Thiocapsa rosea: one gene and its partner. The protein of the gene in region 1 interacts with the protein of each later gene in a pairwise test. Links are inferred from orthologs where the notes say so. Each region holds a gene or a part of one and is shown in the gene's direction. Other genes may lie near its edges.

Region 1 (11,545 bases):
GCGCTCCGGATCACGAGGCCGACAAAAGAGCACGTACTCGCCATCTTTGCGTTTCGGCGCAATCACGGCGAAGGCATCGGGCTCGGAGAAGCCGGTCAGATAGACGAAGTCGCTGTTCTGGCGAAAGGGGTAGTGGACATCGCGATTGCGCACGACCTCGCGTGCGGCCGGAAGGATCGCGATGCCGTTCGGGCCGATCGCGTGCGCCAGGGCGCGACGGCGTCGCTTGTACTCGGTCGCCGTCATGACTCGGGCACGTGAGCGCGGGCGACGACGCGCTCCTGATAGATCGTCATGGCCGCAACCCGGATGAATTCGCTCACTTCGGTCAACGCCTCTTCGTTTTGCTCGTCGTCGTCGAGTCCATCGAGATCCATGCGGGTCACGTCGGTAAAATCACGCAGGATCTCGCTCGTCTCGGCAGAGGGCTGCGCACCGGTATGATCGAGTGTTCCCCACGCGTAGAGAAACCCGCGAACCCAGTCATAGAGGGCCGTCGCCCGTTCTGCAAGGGGTCGGGCGTCATCGGGTAAGAACAGGACGAGGCCGAATTCGGATCCCTCGAGTTCCTTGCGCGTCAGGCGCGCCAGCTCCCCCAGGGCCTCGCGCCCCTCTTGGATCGACAGATCGCCCGGCTCAGCCTCGGCGTCGGGCCTGATCTGTTGCAGCCAAGTGGACTCGGGGTCCGCATCGCCGCCGCACATCAGGCCGCAGAGGATGCCGTGGGCCTCGCTGGGCGTTGCGCAAAGTGCGCCCGCCGCCAGATAACGGGCAAGCCGAGCGTCGTCGATATTCGTGGCAACCTCCTCTCGGGGGGACGGGGCGGGAAACGGGGATGGGCACAGGAAGATCAAAAGCCCCGCGACCATGCGATAATAGCATGCGCTTTCGCGTGATTGACCGCCCTCCGCACGCCTTCTATAGTGCGACCAACTTCAACGGAGTCGTGGACTTTGGCACATTTCGACCTCGACCAATTGGAACAACAGGTGGAGACTTTGATCCGCTTGAACCAGCGCCTGCGCGACGAAAACAAATCGCTGCGGGCTCGCCAGGAGACGCTGGTCGGCGAGCGCGGCGAGCTGATCGAAAAGACCGAGCAAGCACGCAGTCGAGTCGAGGCCATGTTGTCGCGTTTGCGCGCGATGGAGGAGAGTCTGTGAGCGACGAGCCGGTTCAGGTCAGCATCAGGATCCTCGACAAGGACTACCGAATCGCCTGCGCGCCGCATGAGGAGCAAGGACTGCGCGAATCGGCACGCATTCTCGACGGCAAGATGCGGGAGATCCGCAAGACCGGTCGCGTCATCGGCACCGACCGCATCGCCGTGATGGCCGCGCTCAATATTGCCCATGAGCTGTTTCAGCTTCGGAGAACCCGCGTCGTGGACAGCGGCGAGCTCGACCCTCGGCTTGCGCTCCTGCAGGAGCGAGTCGCGCAAGCGCTGGCGGGCGAACAGGCGCTGGACGCGTCGGACGAAAGGGTATAGCCTCTGGTCTTAAGACATCCCCTGCAGTGTCCGACAGTGGCCTGGGTAATTTCTTGAGCCTAATCACTGCCCTGGGGACATAGAAGTGAGGCTGTTGTGCAAGTCCGCCTTCGAGCGGGAAGCCTGAAGCCGATCCAAGTGTCCCCACTTGAACCTCTTGGTTCAAGAACAAAGGTCTGCGACGGCACAGGCGGGGGGTGTCCCCTTCTTACGTCCGCTATGCCTCATCTCAAACGTCTTCGCCAAACACTGCGTTCAGGCCGTCGGGCATTGAGCGGCCGGTCTCAACGTCACCATTCACGCCTTGTTGCTCGGATGTTTCGTCGCGACATCCGGTTTCGACGCGCCGACCGGATTGCGGCCTACTGGCCCGCCGATGGCGAGCTCGATCCACGCCCCCTGCTGAAAGACGCGCTCAAGGGCGGAAAAGCCATCTATCTTCCGGTATTGAGCCGAAGCATCGGCGATCGAACGCGGGTCAAGCTCCGCTTCGTGCGTTGGATAACCGGCGAGACGATGCACCTCAATCGCTTCGGTATCCCCGAGCCCACGCGACGCGGCCGACATATCCGGCCCGTTTGCCATCTCGACCTGATCCTGGTCCCCTTGGTGGGATTCGACAGCGCGTGCAACCGCATCGGCATGGGCGGCGGCTACTACGATCGGACCCTGGCCTATCTGAAGGTCCGCCGATACTGGCGGCGACCCCGACTGATCGGCGTCGCGCACGAGTGCCAGCGCATCGAGAAGATCGAGACTCGCCCCTGGGACATCCCGCTCGACGCGGTCGTGACCGAACGGCGGGTCTATTTTAGATCGCGTCCCGAGTAAGGTGGTTTCCGGAAAAGGATCTACCGACAGAGCCGAAACCAAGGTCAGTCGTCGAAGGGTCTACTCGTTGTCGTTGTCGTTGTCGTTGTCGGACTCCGGACGAACCGATCCTTCCTCGCACACCCGATCGGCCGGAAGCAACGTCGCGAAGCGGCGTGCCCCCGGGATAGACGACGTGCAGTCGTCTATCCCGGGGAGTGTCGCCGCTTCGCGACGACTGTCGACGTCACTTCCGACCCATCGTCTGCGCAGTTGGGATGTTGATTCCCGGAAATCGCCTAGTAGCCCTAGCCCTAGCCAAGGGATCTCTCAACCTCCTCTGGAGCCCGCCCCCGGTGTGCGACGCGATGTATAGCGAATTCCGGAAACACGGGTGCCAAGCCGCGCACCCGTCCGATATGCCGGCGGTGTGTTGGGCACGCTGCGCTTTGCCCAACCAACGTTTCTCGTGAGGCGTTGGCGCGGGGAGGATGGGTTTCGCTTCGCTCTACCCATCCTACGTGTGTCTCCATTTCCGGTTAAACCACGTCTCCGCCAAGCGCCCTGGATGCACCAAACGCCGAACTCACTTGAAAATTCAGCATCTCGCTCTGGACGCGGTTTAACCCCCTAAATCGTTTTTTCATCATCTAAACCGCGCCTTGCCGAGGCCGTTGTTCGCGAAGATGCAGCGGCCACGCCGCGCCCTCGCAAATCATTCCGAGCGCGGTTTAGCTCCGGCAAAGAGACGATAGGCCGGATTCTCGGTCTCTTCCCAGTACTGATAACCCAAGGTATCGAGTGCCTCGCGAAAGGCGGCCGTTTCGTCCGGCGGAATCTGGGCACCCATCAGCACGCGCCCGTAGGCAGCTCCATGGTTGCGGTAATGAAACAGTGTGATGTTCCAACGCTTTCCGAGGGCCGAGAGAAAATCCAGCAGCGCGCCGGGGCGCTCCGGGAACTCGAACCGCACAAGCGTTTCGCCCTCGATCCCTTCGGCATGCCCGCCGACCATGTAACGGATGTGCAGCTTCGCTGTCTCGTTCTCGGTCATGTCGAGCACGCCGAAGCCTTTCTCTACGAGACGGCCGATCAGCTCGGCGCGCTCCTCGTCGCCGCGCGCAAGCTCCACACCGACGAAGACCTGCGCCCGTGACGCGTCCGAATAGCGATAGTTGAACTCGGTGATCTGGCGCCGTCCGATCACGCGGCAGAAGGCCAGAAAGCTGCCCGGACGCTCGGGGATCTCGACCGCAAGCAATGCCTCGCGCCGCTCGCCAAGCTCGGCGCGCTCGGCGACATGACGCAGGCGGTCGAAATTGACGTTGGCGCCACTCTCGATTGCGATCAGATGCTCACCCTTGATCTTGTGCGTCTCGACATACCGCTTCATGCCGGCGACGGCGAGCGCACCGGCCGGCTCGGCGATCCCGCGGGTATCGTCGAAGATGTCTTTGACCGCGGCACAGATCTCGTCGGTGCTCACGAGAACGACCTCGTCGACACGCTCTCGGGCGATGCGAAAGGTCTCCTCGCCGATCAGCTTCACGGCCACGCCGTCGGCGAAGAGTCCGACCTGCGCCAGCTCGACGCGCCTCCCTGCGGCGAGCGCCGCATGCAGCGTAGGCGCATCCTGCGGCTCCACGCCGATGATGCGCACCTCCGGCATCAACCATTTGACGTAGGCCGCAACACCCGCGATCAGTCCGCCGCCGCCCACCGGGACGAAGATCGCATAGGGCGGGACCGGATGCTGGCGCAGGATCTCCATCCCGATCGTCCCTTGACCCGCGATGACGTCGGGGTCATCGAAGGGGTGCAGGAAGGTCAGCCCTTTTTCCGCGACCAAGGTCATCGCATGGGCGAATGCCTCGTCGTAGGAGTCGCCATGCAGGACGGCCTTACCGCCGAGACGGCGCACCGCGCGCACCTTGATGGCAGGCGTGGTCCGCGGCATGACGATGATCGCCGGGACCCCGAGCTTGGCGGCGCCGAGCGCAACGCCCTGAGCATGATTGCCCGCACTGGCCGCGATCACGCCGCGCGCGCGGACCTCCGGATCCAGGTGGATCAGTTTGTTGTAGGCCCCGCGCAGCTTGAACGAGAAGACGGGCTGCAAGTCCTCGCGCTTGAGAAAGACCGCGTTCTCAAGCCGAGAGGAGAGCTGTGGCGCGTGCGTCAGCGGTGTCTCGTGCGCCACATCGTAGACGCGAGCACGCAGGATCCGTTCGATATAGGCGTCTGGCATCTAAACAGCGTCCGGAGTGATAGGCATTGTTCTTGGATTGGATCCACGTCGAGGGCATGCAGGAGCGTCGGAGCTGACGCGGTTTAGAGTGTCAAGAAGACGGGCTCTTAAGCCGCCTCTCCGCCGAGTGCCGGACGGACACCTGGCATTGACCGCACTCAAAAAGAAGCTTCTCACTCTCGGCACGGCGTCACTCCGGGCGGATCTATGGGGTTTCTGGGCTCTGGTATGATACTGCCGGACCTGGAAAAGAGCAGAACCGTCGTCGGTTGTGCCGCGCCGTGCGAGTCACAGCCAACCGTCGGGGCTGTTAGCTGTTAGCTGATAGCTGATAGCTGATAGCTGATAGCTGATAGCGGGAAGCCGACCGCTGAAGCCCAAACGCGACCAACACACCGGAGGACACATGAACGCACAAGACGCCATGAAGAAACAGGCCGCAGAGGCGGCGCTTGCCTATGTCGAAGAGGGCATCGTCGGGGTCGGTACCGGCTCGACCGTCAATCATTTCATCGATGCACTCGCCGGCATCAAGGGACGCATCGAAGGCGCGGTGTCCAGCTCGGTCGCCTCGACCGAACGGCTCAAAGCACACGGGATCCCGGTCTACGACCTCAACGCCGTCGGCGAACTCTCGGTTTACGTGGACGGAGCGGATGAGTCCAACGCGCAGCTTCAGTTGATCAAGGGGGGCGGCGGCGCACTCACGCGCGAGAAGATCGTCGCGGCGGCGAGCCGGCAGTTCGTCTGCATCGCCGACGAGAGCAAGCTGGTCAAGGTCTTGGGCGCATTCCCCCTGCCTGTCGAGGTCATCCCGATGGCGCGCAGCTATGTGGCGCGCGAGCTGGTCCAATTGGGCGGCACCCCGGTGTGGCGTGACGGATTCGTGACCGACAACGGCAACCTGATCCTGGACGTGCAGCATCTGGAGATCATGGAGCCCGCCAAGCTGGAGCAAACCATCAACAATATCGCCGGCGTGGTCACCGTCGGCATCTTTGCGCTGCGCCCGGCCGATGTCTTGATCCTGGGAACGCCGGACGGGCCGAAGACGCTGAGGGCCTAAACCGCGTCCGAAGCGGCATGAATCAATCTTGGATTGGAGCTGCCTCCGCCGGATCCTTGGACGTCCGAGCCGACGCGGTTTAGGATTCTGAAAAATAAGAATTTCAAAAGGCGCTTGCGCCGAGGTTTCAGTGGGGCATACAACGCTGGACCCACCCGGACCTCAGGATCTCGCCCTGTATGCGGTTTTATCGAGGAATCACGCCGAGGGGGACCGGATCTCGGAGTCAACAAGCGAAGAGGCGACCGCGATGACGCGCCAACGAAATCTGAAGTCGGCTTATGAACCCGAAGCGCCCGTCTACGAGCAAGACCTCGTCGCATGGGCGTTCGCGAATGCGCGCTTGTTGAGGGAGGGACGTTTCGACAGCCTGGACGTGGAGAACATTGCCGAGGAGCTGGAGGATATGGGAAGGAGTGAAAAACGAGCACTCGCGAGCCATCTGCGCGTCTTGCTCCTGCACCTCCTGAAATGGCAAGAGCAGCCGGCCAGACGCAGCCCATCATGGCGCCGCTCGATCCGTAATGCCCGTCAAGAGATCGAGGAAATCGTCGCGGAGAGTCCGAGTCTCGCACAGCGACTCCCCGAGATGATCGAGCAGGCGTACCCCAAGGCGTTGGAATCGGCGATCGACGAGACCGGCTTGCCTTCGAGCAATTTTCCGCCGCGATGCCCCTATCGACAGGATGAGCTGCTGAACTCGACCTTCTGGCCCTAAACCGCGTCCAGAGCGACATGCGTCGTTCTTAGTGTGCGTTTGGCTTCGGAGATGCCCTGGCTCTCGGTGAGACGCGGTTTAGAATTTAATATTTTTTAATAGCTTAAACCGCGCCAGCTCCGACGGTCGTCGGAGCTGGCGCGGTTTAAGCGACAAAAAAACGGGGCCCGAAGGCCCCGTCATGCGTTCCATGCCAAGCCGAGTAACGGCTTAGAAGCTGTGCATCATGCCGAGCGAGAAGCCGTCCCACTGCGAGCCACGGATCTCTTGGGATGCATCGTCGTCGACCTGGGTGTACAGCACATAGGCCTTGGTACGCTTGCTGAAGTTGTGATCGAAGCCGATCGCCCAAGTGTAATAGTCACCGTCGAGGGTGTTCTTGAAGGGCGTAATGTCGGGCAAGTTCTTGTTGAAGTTGCTGTCACGCGAGCCGCTGCCGTACATGGCCTTGACCATGTTGTTGCCGAAGGCATAACCAGCCTGAACCTGCCAGAGTTCCAAGCCGCTTGCTGCCGGAACACTGCCGCCTTGGCTCCACAACTGACCTGCCGGACGGTCGGACTGGTCTTCGTAGATCGCGGTCAAGGTGAAGCCGTTCCAGTCGAGCAGACCCAGACCGATACGCCAGACGCTGAAGTCATCGCCGACAAAGTTCGCATTCGGGAACACTTCGCCCGTGACCGGATCGACAAAGAGCGGATCACCGAGCAGCACGGTGGTGGAGTCCATGTACAGGTCGTTCCCGAACGTCTCGTAAGCGGCCGAGACGTAGAAGGGACCGTTGCTGTAGATACCGGCGGCCGACCAGCCTTCAGCGATGCTGTCGGCGAAGATGTTGCCGTTGCTCGGGATGATGGTCGAGCCGCCACCCGCGTGCACCGCAGCCATCAACTGGAAGCCGCTCAGGCTCGGGCTGATGTAGGCGATAACGTTGTCGGCGCGGACGTCGTTGAAGCCGACGGTGCCGTTGTAGTCCGCCATGGTGTCGGAGAAGAGATCCAGCTTACCGGTGGAGATCTTCAGCGGGGTGTCGTGACGACCGACCAGGAAGGTACCCCAGTCGCCGGCCAGACCCAGGAAGCTGTTACGCATGGTCGGCGAGTTGTTGGCGCCGGTCGCGGCCAGGTTGCGGGTCTCTTCGGTCATCTGGATGCCGAACTCGACCTGGTAGATCGCCTTGAGACCGTTGCCCAGATCCTCGGAGCCCTTGACACCGATGCGGTTGGCGCGCTTCTCGCCGGGGATATAACCGCCGCCGTTCAGACCCCAGCCTTGGAAGTTCTGATCACGGTCGGGGATGGGGCGAACCAGCACTTCGCCGGTATCGGGGTCGATGACCTCGCGGACCACGGAACCCTGCGAGATGACGTTGGTCACGTCGGCCCAGTCGATGGACATGTTCAGCTTGCCGTACAGGACAGCTTCGGCCATCGCGGCGCCCGGGACGACCATCGCGGCAGCGACCGCGAGGCTAAGGATCTTCTTGTTCATACTCTTCTCCGCTGTTGTGAATTTGTCAGGTAGACTGCAGAAACCGAACGCAATCATGCTTTGCGCACTGAACTATAGTGTAAGGCGGAGTGTTTTGCAACAGAGTGGGGCAAAAAAAGACACACAGAAGGAACCTGTTGCATTTTAGCATCGGCCCGAGGCCAAGCAGACACATTCCGATCGGCTCGATACAGGCGCGACGGTCACGATATCGCGTCGTACTAGGCCGCGAGGTCGGCCTGGAGACTTGATTTTACTTGGCCGCCGACTTCAAGCAGGGGAACCGATAGACAAGCACCGTACACCCGAAACAGCATCGAAAAATCACCACACCCGCATCGCGCCAGGATCCAAAAGGGGGGCATGGCTGCGGGGTCCGGACTGATCTCGATGCCACATCGACAGGGTGTCGCGCAGGACGTACAGCGGAAGACAACGGTGAAGCGGCGGCATCCGACATGATTGCCGGGCCAGGCGCGAGGACGAGCAGGTTGTGGCTGGGGGACTAGGATTCGAACCTAGGTTGACGGAGTCAGAGTCCGCTGTCCTACCACTAGACGATCCCCCAAAAGCGGGTCGTGCCGCGGGCATCGGGGAGGTGTGATGCCCTGCGAGGCGACCGAGGTCGAGAGCACGATCCTGTTGAAGCCTTCGAATCAACGTGGCTCGGGGGCGCCGAGCCGGCAACAGAGGACCGACCGCTCTCTGGTCGAGCTGTATTAACGCTTCGAGAACTGAGGACGCTTGCGGGCCTTGTGGAGGCCGACCTTCTTACGCTCGACCTCGCGGGCATCGCGGGTCAGGAACCCGGCGCGGCGCATCGGCGAACGCAGGTTCTCGTCGAACAGCACCAGCGCCCGAGCGATCCCGTGGCGAATCGCGCCGGCCTGCCCGGTGTTGCCGCCGCCGACGACGGTGGCCTTGATGTCGACGCGATCGAGCAATCCGGCGGTCTCGAGAGGCTGACGCACGACCATCCGTGCCGTCTCGCGGCCGAAGAACTGGTCAAGCGGGCGATCGTTGACCGTGATATTGCCCGACCCGAGGGTCAGGAAGATCCGGGCGGCGGACGTCTTGCGTCGACCGATGGCGTGTTGTCTCTCGGACATGCGTCTGATTCCTAAACGTTGAGCTCAAGGACTTGCGGCTGTTGCGCCTGATGACCGTGCTCCGGCCCGGCGTAGACACGCAGCTTCTTGAACATGGTCCGCCCGAGCGGTCCGCGCGGCAGCATGCCCTTCACGGCGATCTCGATGGCGCGCTCGGGCTTGGACTCGAGCAGCTTGGCGAGATTCGTCGACTTGAGGTTGCCGACGTAACCGGTGTGGCGGTAGTACATCTTGTCTTCGCGCTTGTTTCCGGTCACCCGCACCTTCTCGGCATTGATGACGACCATATAGTCGCCGGTGTCGACGTGGGGGGTGTACTGCGGCTTGTGCTTGCCGCGCAAGCGAAGGGCCAACTCGCTCGCGAGCCGCCCGAGGGTCTTGCCGTCGGCATCGACCAGATACCAGGCACGGCGGACTTCCGCCGGTTTTGCACTCACTGTCGTCGTCATGTCCTTCGCTCCGGGATGCCGTGCTCGCGTTGGCTCGACATCGAATCATCGCGCGGCCCGATGCCGGTGCGGTTCGTGTGCCGAGGCGCGCGCGGGCCGTCGATTTTGTTTTCTGTGTCGAGAAAGACCGCGAAGTCTACGTGAGGACATCGCCGCACGCAACCCGAAATTTAAGCCGCGATTCAGGCGGGTAACAGCAGCCGATCCACCAAGCGCCCGCCGATCAGATGCTCCTGCAGGATCTCCTCCAGATCCTCGCTGTCGACGTAGGTGTACCAGGTGTCCTGCGGATAGACCACGATCACGGGGCCTTCGGCGCAACGATCAAGGCAGCCTGCCGTATTGATCCGCACCCCGCCGCGCCCGGTCAGACCCAGCTCCTTGGTGCGGCGCTTGAGGAAATCGCGCATCGCCGCAGCCCCGCACTGGTTGCAGCATTGGCTCCCGTCCTCGCGCTGGTTGGTACAGAAGAAGACATGGTAGCGGTAGTACGACATCTTAAATGACCTGGATTGAACGCAAAGCGACCGCGGAAGGGTAACATAATCAAGGTCCGCAGCGACCGAGCGCCACCGACGTCCGAGGCAACAGGCTCGCCGGCATGGACGCACCCCGAACGAACCCACCGAGCCACACTGGACGACCCCCGCGATTGAAGACCTCGACCGTAGACCCGCGCAGCCTTTCGCAGGCCGGCGCGACCCGTGAACTGCTGCAGCTCGCCGATCAGTGCGTCAAATGCGGGCTGTGCCTGCCCCACTGCCCGACCTTTCAACAGGCACGCCAAGAGGCGGATTCACCGCGCGGGCGGATCGCCCTCATCCAGGGGTGGGCGAGCGGGGATCTCGCGATGACGCCGACGCTCGCGGGCCATCTCGACGGCTGCCTCGGCTGCCTGAACTGCCAACGCGTCTGCCCCTCGGAGGTCGCCTACGGGCGCATCGCCGATCAGGCGAAGGCGCTACGCACGGCCGCCGTGCCGACGCCACGTCGGACCCTCGACCGGCTCGCGCTCGGCGCCTTGTCCAACGCGCGGTTGATGGGCGGATTTGCCTGGCTCCCCCGACTGTATCGCGACCTTGGCCTGGCCCGACTGGCGGAGCTGATCCGGCTCGACCGAATCCCCGCACTTCGCCCCTACCATCGAATGGCAACTGCGATGGGGGCTGTCGCGCGGCCGATCGCCCCGCGCAATCCCGAGCGGGCCGACATCGATCTCTTCCTCGGCTGTATGGGCTCGGCCGCACAGGGACGTGCCGTCGAGGCGACGCTGCACGTCGCGGCGCGACTGAATCTGCGACTTCGCATCGCCTCGCCCGACACCTGCTGCGGCGCCATGCTCAGACACAACGGCTTGCCCGCACAGGCCGACGCACAGCGCGATGCCTGCGCGCGGATCCATGGCGACCGCCCGCTCGTCGGTCTGGCGAGCGCCTGTGTGGCCGAGCTTCGGGGGGATCCGGCGCTGCGCGGTACTCGGGAGCTGTGCGACTTCCTGGACGGCGTCGAGTGGCCTGAGTCGTTGCAGATCCGCCCCGATCGACGTCGCGTCCTGGTCCATGAGCCCTGCTCGCATCGCAACCAGCTCGGCGGGAATGCCGCCGTCCATCGGCTGCTCGGGCGCATCCCCGGTCTCGCGGTGGCACCGTTGCCGCCGGGCCAAGGCTGCTGCGGTGCCGCCGGGACCTACCTGCTCCAGCACCCGGCCATGGCCGAGGCGCTGCTCGCCGACCTGCTGGCCCCGGCGCGCCTGGATGCCCCGGACGTGATCGTTACCACCAATCCGGGATGCGCGCTGCACCTGGCTGCGGGGGTTCGCGAGGCCGGGCTGGATATCGAAGTCCTGCATCCCGTCGAGTTGATCGCCGCGGCACTCGATCCACGAGCTTAGGAACAGTCCAATAGTTAAAACACCTCGACGAGAGAATACCTTTGCTGTCGTTGTCGTTGTCGTTGTCGTAATCGACAACGACAACGACAACGACAACGACAACGACAACGATTGGACATAGAACCGAGCCCGGCCGCCCACATACTCGTCACAGGGCGGCGAATCCCCGATACTGACCGCAACTCAACACTCTTCGACCGGAGCGACCCATGACGACACGCCGTTTGACGCCCATCGACCAGGTTCTGATCAACGCCGATCACGCCTTGCGGAC
Region 2 (5,994 bases), 1.3 Mb from region 1 along the record:
GTTTTTTCAAAACTTTAAACTTTAAACCGCGCCAGCTCCGGCAGTCGTCGGAGCCGGCGCGGCCAAGCCATTCCAGCAAATTACGCATACCGCACCGGGCGCGGTTTTCGCTATCCGAACGCGGCGCGGAACCGCTCCAGGAAGGTGTCGTACTCGGCCTCGGGCAGCAGGTTGATCCCGGCCGCCGCCTTGCGCCCTCCACCGCTCGGAAACCCTCGACACAGCACATCCGCCCCGTCGGGACGCGCCAGCGGCGCACGGACACTGACGAGAAACCCTCCCGCGGGCAGCCGAGTCAACATGGCGTGCGCTTGCTCGGGTGCCAGTTGGGCCAGCTCGTTGGCGAAAACGCCGCTGGCACGGCGCGCCCAGGGCTCGGCCGGCAAGATGAAGAGACGGTGCCCCTCGCTCTCGTACGCGGGTGCGACGGCGCGCGCACGGGCCATGTCGTCGGCATAACCGTCGCGCAGGGCGGCGAACGCCGGATCCTCGACGATAAAGGCCAAGGGATCGGCATAGGGCTGCAAGCTGCGGAAAAGCGCATCCGGGGCAAACAAGAGGTCGTCGACGGTCTCGCCATAACCGTTGTAATTGAGATAGATACCGAGATCGTGCAGCAGGTCGAGCTCCCCTTCGGTCAGATCCAGAGGCTCGGCGGCCCGACGGGCGGACGCATCGAAGTTGTCCCCGAAGGTCCCCACCACGGCCCATGCGCGTTGCGAGCCCCGAAGATAGTCATCGACAAGAAGACTGGTCCCCTTGTCGGGCAGCGTCTCGATGTGGACATCGAGCGCCGGGTGGGCCGGGATCTCGCCGGCGAAGTGGTGATCGAAATAGCGGATGCGCGCACCCTGCTCCAGCAAACGCTCGACCGCGCCGCGATTCTTGTCGAACGAGATATCCAGCGCGGTGACCTGATCGCCATCGACCGCATCGACCCGCTCGAGCAGGGCGATGTCGCGTTTCACACCGGTGACCAGGATGCTCTCGATCGGCTCGGCCAAGCGCAGTTGCTGCAGGGCACAGAGACCGTCGGCGTCGCCGTTGAAGACATCGTAATGACTCATCTGGAAAACCGTTTGCGGGCAGATGGATGTCGGCCGATTATCCGCCCAACCGCCCGGCCGGTCCAAGTCCGCATCCGCTCTCGTCGATGCGCGACGGCGCCGTTCACGCCGGACACGGCTTAGCCGGCGTTGCTCGCGGCGTTCGCGATCGGTAGACTTTGCAATCCACTCAAGTCTCCGACGGGGACGGGCCGCGCGACGAGCCGACGGGCACATAGCCCGGAGAACCCCAACTCGCGATTCCGGCGATCCGACCCAACCTCTTTCCGCATCCTCTATTTGGAACCATCATGGCCATTGAGCAGACGCTATCCATCATCAAGCCCAACGCGGTGGCGAAGAACGCCATCGGCGCCATCCTGGGCCGTTTCGAAGCCGCCGGGTTGCGCATCGTCGCTGCGCGGATGCTCCATATGAGCAAGGAGCAGGCATCGGCCTTCTACGGGATCCACCAGGGCAAGCCCTTCTTCGATGAGCTGGTCGCGTTCATGACCTCCGGTCCGGTGATGGTCCAGGTGCTCGAAGGCGAAGACGCCGTGGCGAAGAACCGCGACATCATGGGCGCCACCAATCCGGCCAATGCCGCGCCGGGCACCATCCGCGCGGACTTTGCCGATTCCTTCACCGAAAACGCGGCGCACGGCTCGGATGCTGCGGATACCGCGGCCGTGGAGATCGCCTTCTTTTTCCCGGAAGGCGTCTGCCCGCGCACCCGCTGAGAATCCCGTGACCAACACCGAGCTCAAGCCCAACCTCCTCGACCTGAATCTTGCCGACTGCGAGAGACTGGTGCTCGGGCTCGGCTTCAAGGCGTTTCATGGACGCAGCCTCTTCAAATGGATCCACAAGCACGGCGTTGTCGATTACGACGCCATGACGGATCTGTCCAGGGGGTTGCGCGACGCGCTGCGCGAGACCGTCGAGATCCGCCTGCCGCGCATCATCCACGATCAGCCCTCGGCGGACGGAACCATCAAGTGGATCATGGAGCTCGAAGACGGCCAGCGCATCGAGACCGTCTTCATCCCGGAGGGGCGCCGCACGACCATCTGCGTCTCCTCGCAGGTGGGTTGCGCGCTCAACTGCTCCTTTTGCGCGACCGCCACCCAGGGGTTCAACCGCAACCTGACGGTCGGAGAGATCGCCGGGCAGATCTGGCATGCCACCCGGCAGATGGGGTCGGCACCGTCCAACGTGGTCATGATGGGCATGGGCGAGCCACTCGCCAACTTCGACGCGGTGGTCAAGGCGATGGACATCATGCAGGACGATTTCGCCTACATGATCGCCAAAACGCGCCTCACACTCAGCACCTCGGGTATCGTCCCGAACATCTACCGGCTGCGCGAGGTGAGCGACGTCTCGCTGGCCGTCTCGCTGCATGCGCCCAACGATGCCCTGCGCGACCAACTCGTGCCGATCAACCGCAAGTACCCGCTCGCCGAGCTGCTGCCGGCCTGCAAGGCGTACGTGGGCACCGACAAGCGCCGCCGCATCACCTGGGAATACGTGATGCTCGACGGCATCAACGACAGCCTCGCGCATGCCAAGCAGATGATCCGCCTGCTCGAGGGGATCCCGTCGAAGGTTAACCTGATCCCCTTCAACCCCTTCCCCGGCAACCAGTACGGCACCTCGCCGCCCGAGCGCATCGAGGCGTTTCGCGCGCGCCTCGCCGGCGCCGGCATCTTCACCATGACCCGCAAGACGCGCGGCGACGAGATCGCCGCCGCGTGCGGACAGCTCGTCGGTCGGGTCGAGGATCGCACCCGCCGGCTCGGGCGCGTCGCGGTCGCGATTCCGGCGGAGATGGCGCCTGACGGCAGGATCCGGACCGGGAGGGCGGCGACACCATGAGGGGTCATCTCGCCGGCCGACTCCTGAGCCCCGGGGTTCTGGTGCCGACCGCACTCTGTCTCGGCTTGGTCGGCTGCGCGAGCAAGACAACACAGGGGAACGATCCGCTCGGGCTCGATCCGCAGGACAGCCCGGCGTCGCTCTACGTGGAGATGGCCGAGGAGTACTACACCCGCGGCCAGACCGAGGTCGCCTTCCGTCGCGCCCAACAGGCGATCGAGGCCGACAGGAATTATCCCAAAGCCCACGTGTGGCTCGCCTTCATGTACGAAGAGATGGGCAAGCCCGACCTCGCAGCCACGCATTACGAGCGCGCCCTGAAGCTCGCGCCCAACAACTCCGATGTTCTCTATGCGTTCGGTGCCTATCAGTGTCGACAAAAGCGCTATACCGAGGCGGACGTCTACTTCAAGAAGGCGTTGGACAATCCGCTCTATGCAACGCCCTGGGTCGCGATGACCAACGCGGGCACCTGTGCGGGCAGCGCCGGTGATGCGGTCAAGGCGGAGAGCTACTATCGCGCTGCCGTGGCAGCCAACCCCGGCTTCGGCCCGGCCTTGGTCAAGCTCGCGGAGAGCGAGCTCAAGCGCGGCAACGCCCAAGGCGCAAAGACCTATCTGGATCGCTATTTCGAGCCGACGACCTTGCGAACCCCGGCGACCGCCCACGCCGCACTCGTCGCGGGGGTGACAACCGAACGTGCGCTCGGCAACCGAGCCCGCGCAGCCGAGTACGAGAATGCATTGCGGGCGAACTTCCCGCATGTACCCGCGACCCGTGATCTGTAGGGACCTCAAGAGTGACAAACCTGACACAATCGACCGACCCGAACGACCAGAACGTGGTCGAGTTCGGCGATAGCCCGGGGCGACGCCTGCGGGTGCAACGCCAATCGCGTGGCCTGGCGATCGAGCGGATCGCCTCGCAACTGCACCTCAAGCCCGAGATCATCGAGGCGCTCGAGCAGGACCGCTTCGACCTCTTGCCCGATCCGGTCTTCATCACCGGCTATCTGCGCAACTATGCGCGCGCGCTCGGTCTTGACCCGATGCCGCTGGTTGCCGCCTATCAGGCCCACCCCGGGACACCGAAGAACATCGAGCCGACCCGCCCGATCCCCGGATCGGACCGCGATTCGGGCGGCACCCGCATCCTGGTGCGCCTCGTCAGCCTCGCCTTGGCCGCGGCGGTCGTCGCGATGATTGCTCTATGGTGGCACGATCGCCCCGAGTTCTCCCCGGAACTCGGCCTCGACACGTCAGACCCGGATCCGCTGGCGATCGAGGCCGAGGGCGTCGATACGGTGGTCCCGGAGATCGCCGAGCAGACACCCGGAGAGACGATAGAATCGACCCCAACGGATGGCTTCGCAACACCGCAGACGCCCGAGCCACCCGCGCCGTCGGTCGCCGAGCGTTCCGAGGCCGACCCCGCCTCCATACCCGAGCCGACAGCCGACCCGGTCACCGAGGGCACGAGCGCGCCGATCCAAACGGTCGCAACGCCCGATGTCGACACCCCGACACCCGCCTCCGAGCCCGCGGCAACGGCGTCGAAGGGCATCGTCCTCGAGTTTACCGGCCCCTCCTGGCTCGAGGTCCGCGATGCCTCCGGACAACGACTCATCGTCGGCGAGATGAAGGCCGGGGATCGACGCGAAGTCACGGGGCAAGCGCCTTTCCGGTTCACCGTCGGGCGGGTCAACAACAGCAGCATGACGGTCGACGGCAAGCCCTTCGATCTGGAAGGTCGTTCGCGCGGCAACGTGGCGCGCTTCTCGTTCGACCCCGCATCGCCGGAGTGACGGTGCGCTCAGGCCGAACCCATCCGAGCGTCGTCAGCAGACATCGAGCCGTCGAACATGAGTAAATACATCCAGGCCATCCGCGGGATGCACGACATCCTGCCCGAGGCCGTCGCCACCTGGCATCGCATCGAGGACACCGCTCGCAGCATCCTTGCGAGCTACGGCTATGCCGAGATCCGCACGCCGATCCTCGAGGTCACGGATCTGTTCAAACGCTCCATCGGCGAGGTCACCGACATCGTCGAGAAGGAGATGTACAGCTTCGAGGATCGCAACGGCGACAGCCTGAGTCTGCGCCCGGAGGGAACCGCGAGCTGCGTGCGCGCTGCGATCGAGCACGGGCTGCTCGTCGTGCCCCAGCGGCTTTGGTATCGTGGCCCGATGTTTCGCCACGAGCGGCCGCAGCGCGGGCGCTATCGACAGTTCAATCAGATCGGCGCAGAGGTCTTCGGCCTTGCGGGTCCGGATATCGATCTCGAGCTGATCCTGCTCACCGCGCGTCTGTGGCGCGCGCTCGGGCTGAAGGGCTTGCGCTTGGAGATCAACAGTCTCGGCGACCCCGAAGAGCGTCGGCTGTATCGCGAGCAGTTGGTGACCTATCTCGAGGCGCGTCACGCGCATCTGGATGCCGAGAGTCTGCGGCGCCTGCACACCAACCCCCTGCGGGTCCTGGACTCCAAACACCCGGAGACACAGAAGGTCGTCGCCGATGCGCCGACCCTGATGGACCACCTCGGCGAGGAGAGCCTGGCGCATCTACACAGCATCCGCCACGGTCTCGACCAGGCGGGCATCCCCTATCGCATCAATCCACGGTTGGTGCGGGGTCTGGACTATTACAACCGGACCGTCTTCGAGTGGATCACCGAGGATCTGGGTGCCCAAGGCACCGTCTGCGCGGGCGGCCGCTACGACGGATTGGTCGAGCAGCTCGGTGGCCGCCCAACGCCGGCTGTCGGGTTCGCCTTGGGCCTCGAGCGCTTGGTCGAGCTGCTCGCGCTTGCGGGGCACGCGGGCGAGCCTGCGGTGCATGCCTACCTGGTCGCGGTCGGCGATCAGGCCCAGCTCGAGGCCCCGATCATGGCCGAGCGTCTGCGCGATGCCCTGCCCCGTCTGCGACTCATGGCCCACTGCGGCGGCGGCAGCTTCAAGAGCCAGTTCAAGAAGGCCGACAAGAGCGGTGCAGCCTTCGCGCTTATCCTCGGCGAGTCGGAGCTGGCGCAGGGCATCGTCGGCGTCAAACCCTTGCGGGACCAAAGCGGC

The links.
Region 2: the proteins of BDD21_RS05590 (region 1) and ndk interact in binary tests that used the Escherichia coli proteins (3 or more experiments, as listed by UniProt). The link is inferred for Thiocapsa rosea from one-to-one orthologs.

The regions. Positions count from the first base shown.
Region 1 is NZ_RBXL01000001.1:1,206,888-1,218,432, forward strand. Bases 652-3,514 are described here. They hold BDD21_RS05590 (5-formyltetrahydrofolate cyclo-ligase), read left to right. Parts: upstream 652-1,708; coding sequence 1,709-2,320; downstream 2,321-3,514. Other genes in these bases: BDD21_RS05570 (UPF0149 family protein), read right to left, coding at 652-869; BDD21_RS05575 (TIGR02449 family protein), read left to right, coding at 954-1,163; BDD21_RS05580 (cell division protein ZapA), read left to right, coding at 1,160-1,489; ilvA (threonine ammonia-lyase, biosynthetic), read right to left, coding at 3,015-3,514. In the rest of the region: pepP (Xaa-Pro aminopeptidase), read right to left, coding at 1-246; more of BDD21_RS05570, read right to left, coding at 243-651; more of ilvA, read right to left, coding at 3,515-4,547; ribose-5-phosphate isomerase RpiA, read left to right, coding at 4,954-5,613; BDD21_RS05605 (DUF29 domain-containing protein), read left to right, coding at 5,864-6,331; BDD21_RS05610 (porin), read right to left, coding at 6,542-7,822; rpsI (30S ribosomal protein S9), read right to left, coding at 8,542-8,931; rplM (50S ribosomal protein L13), read right to left, coding at 8,943-9,380; BDD21_RS05630 ((2Fe-2S) ferredoxin domain-containing protein), read right to left, coding at 9,563-9,877; BDD21_RS05635 ((Fe-S)-binding protein), read left to right, coding at 10,033-11,271; coq7 (2-polyprenyl-3-methyl-6-methoxy-1,4-benzoquinone monooxygenase), read left to right, coding at 11,481-11,545. UniProt on the Escherichia coli protein: Involved in the removal of 5-formyltetrahydrofolate.
Region 2 is NZ_RBXL01000001.1:2,491,323-2,497,316, reverse strand. Bases 135-3,071 are described here. They hold ndk (nucleoside-diphosphate kinase), read left to right. Parts: upstream 135-1,357; coding sequence 1,358-1,786; downstream 1,787-3,071. Other genes in these bases: pilW (type IV pilus biogenesis/stability protein PilW), read left to right, coding at 2,921-3,071; rlmN (dual-specificity RNA methyltransferase RlmN), read left to right, coding at 1,794-2,924; BDD21_RS11030 (acetyltransferase), read right to left, coding at 135-1,067. Also shown: more of BDD21_RS11030, read right to left, coding at 111-134; more of pilW, read left to right, coding at 3,072-3,712; BDD21_RS11010 (RodZ domain-containing protein), read left to right, coding at 3,724-4,728; hisS (histidine--tRNA ligase), read left to right, coding at 4,786-5,994. UniProt on the Escherichia coli protein: Major role in the synthesis of nucleoside triphosphates other than ATP. The ATP gamma phosphate is transferred to the NDP beta phosphate via a ping-pong mechanism, using a phosphorylated active-site intermediate.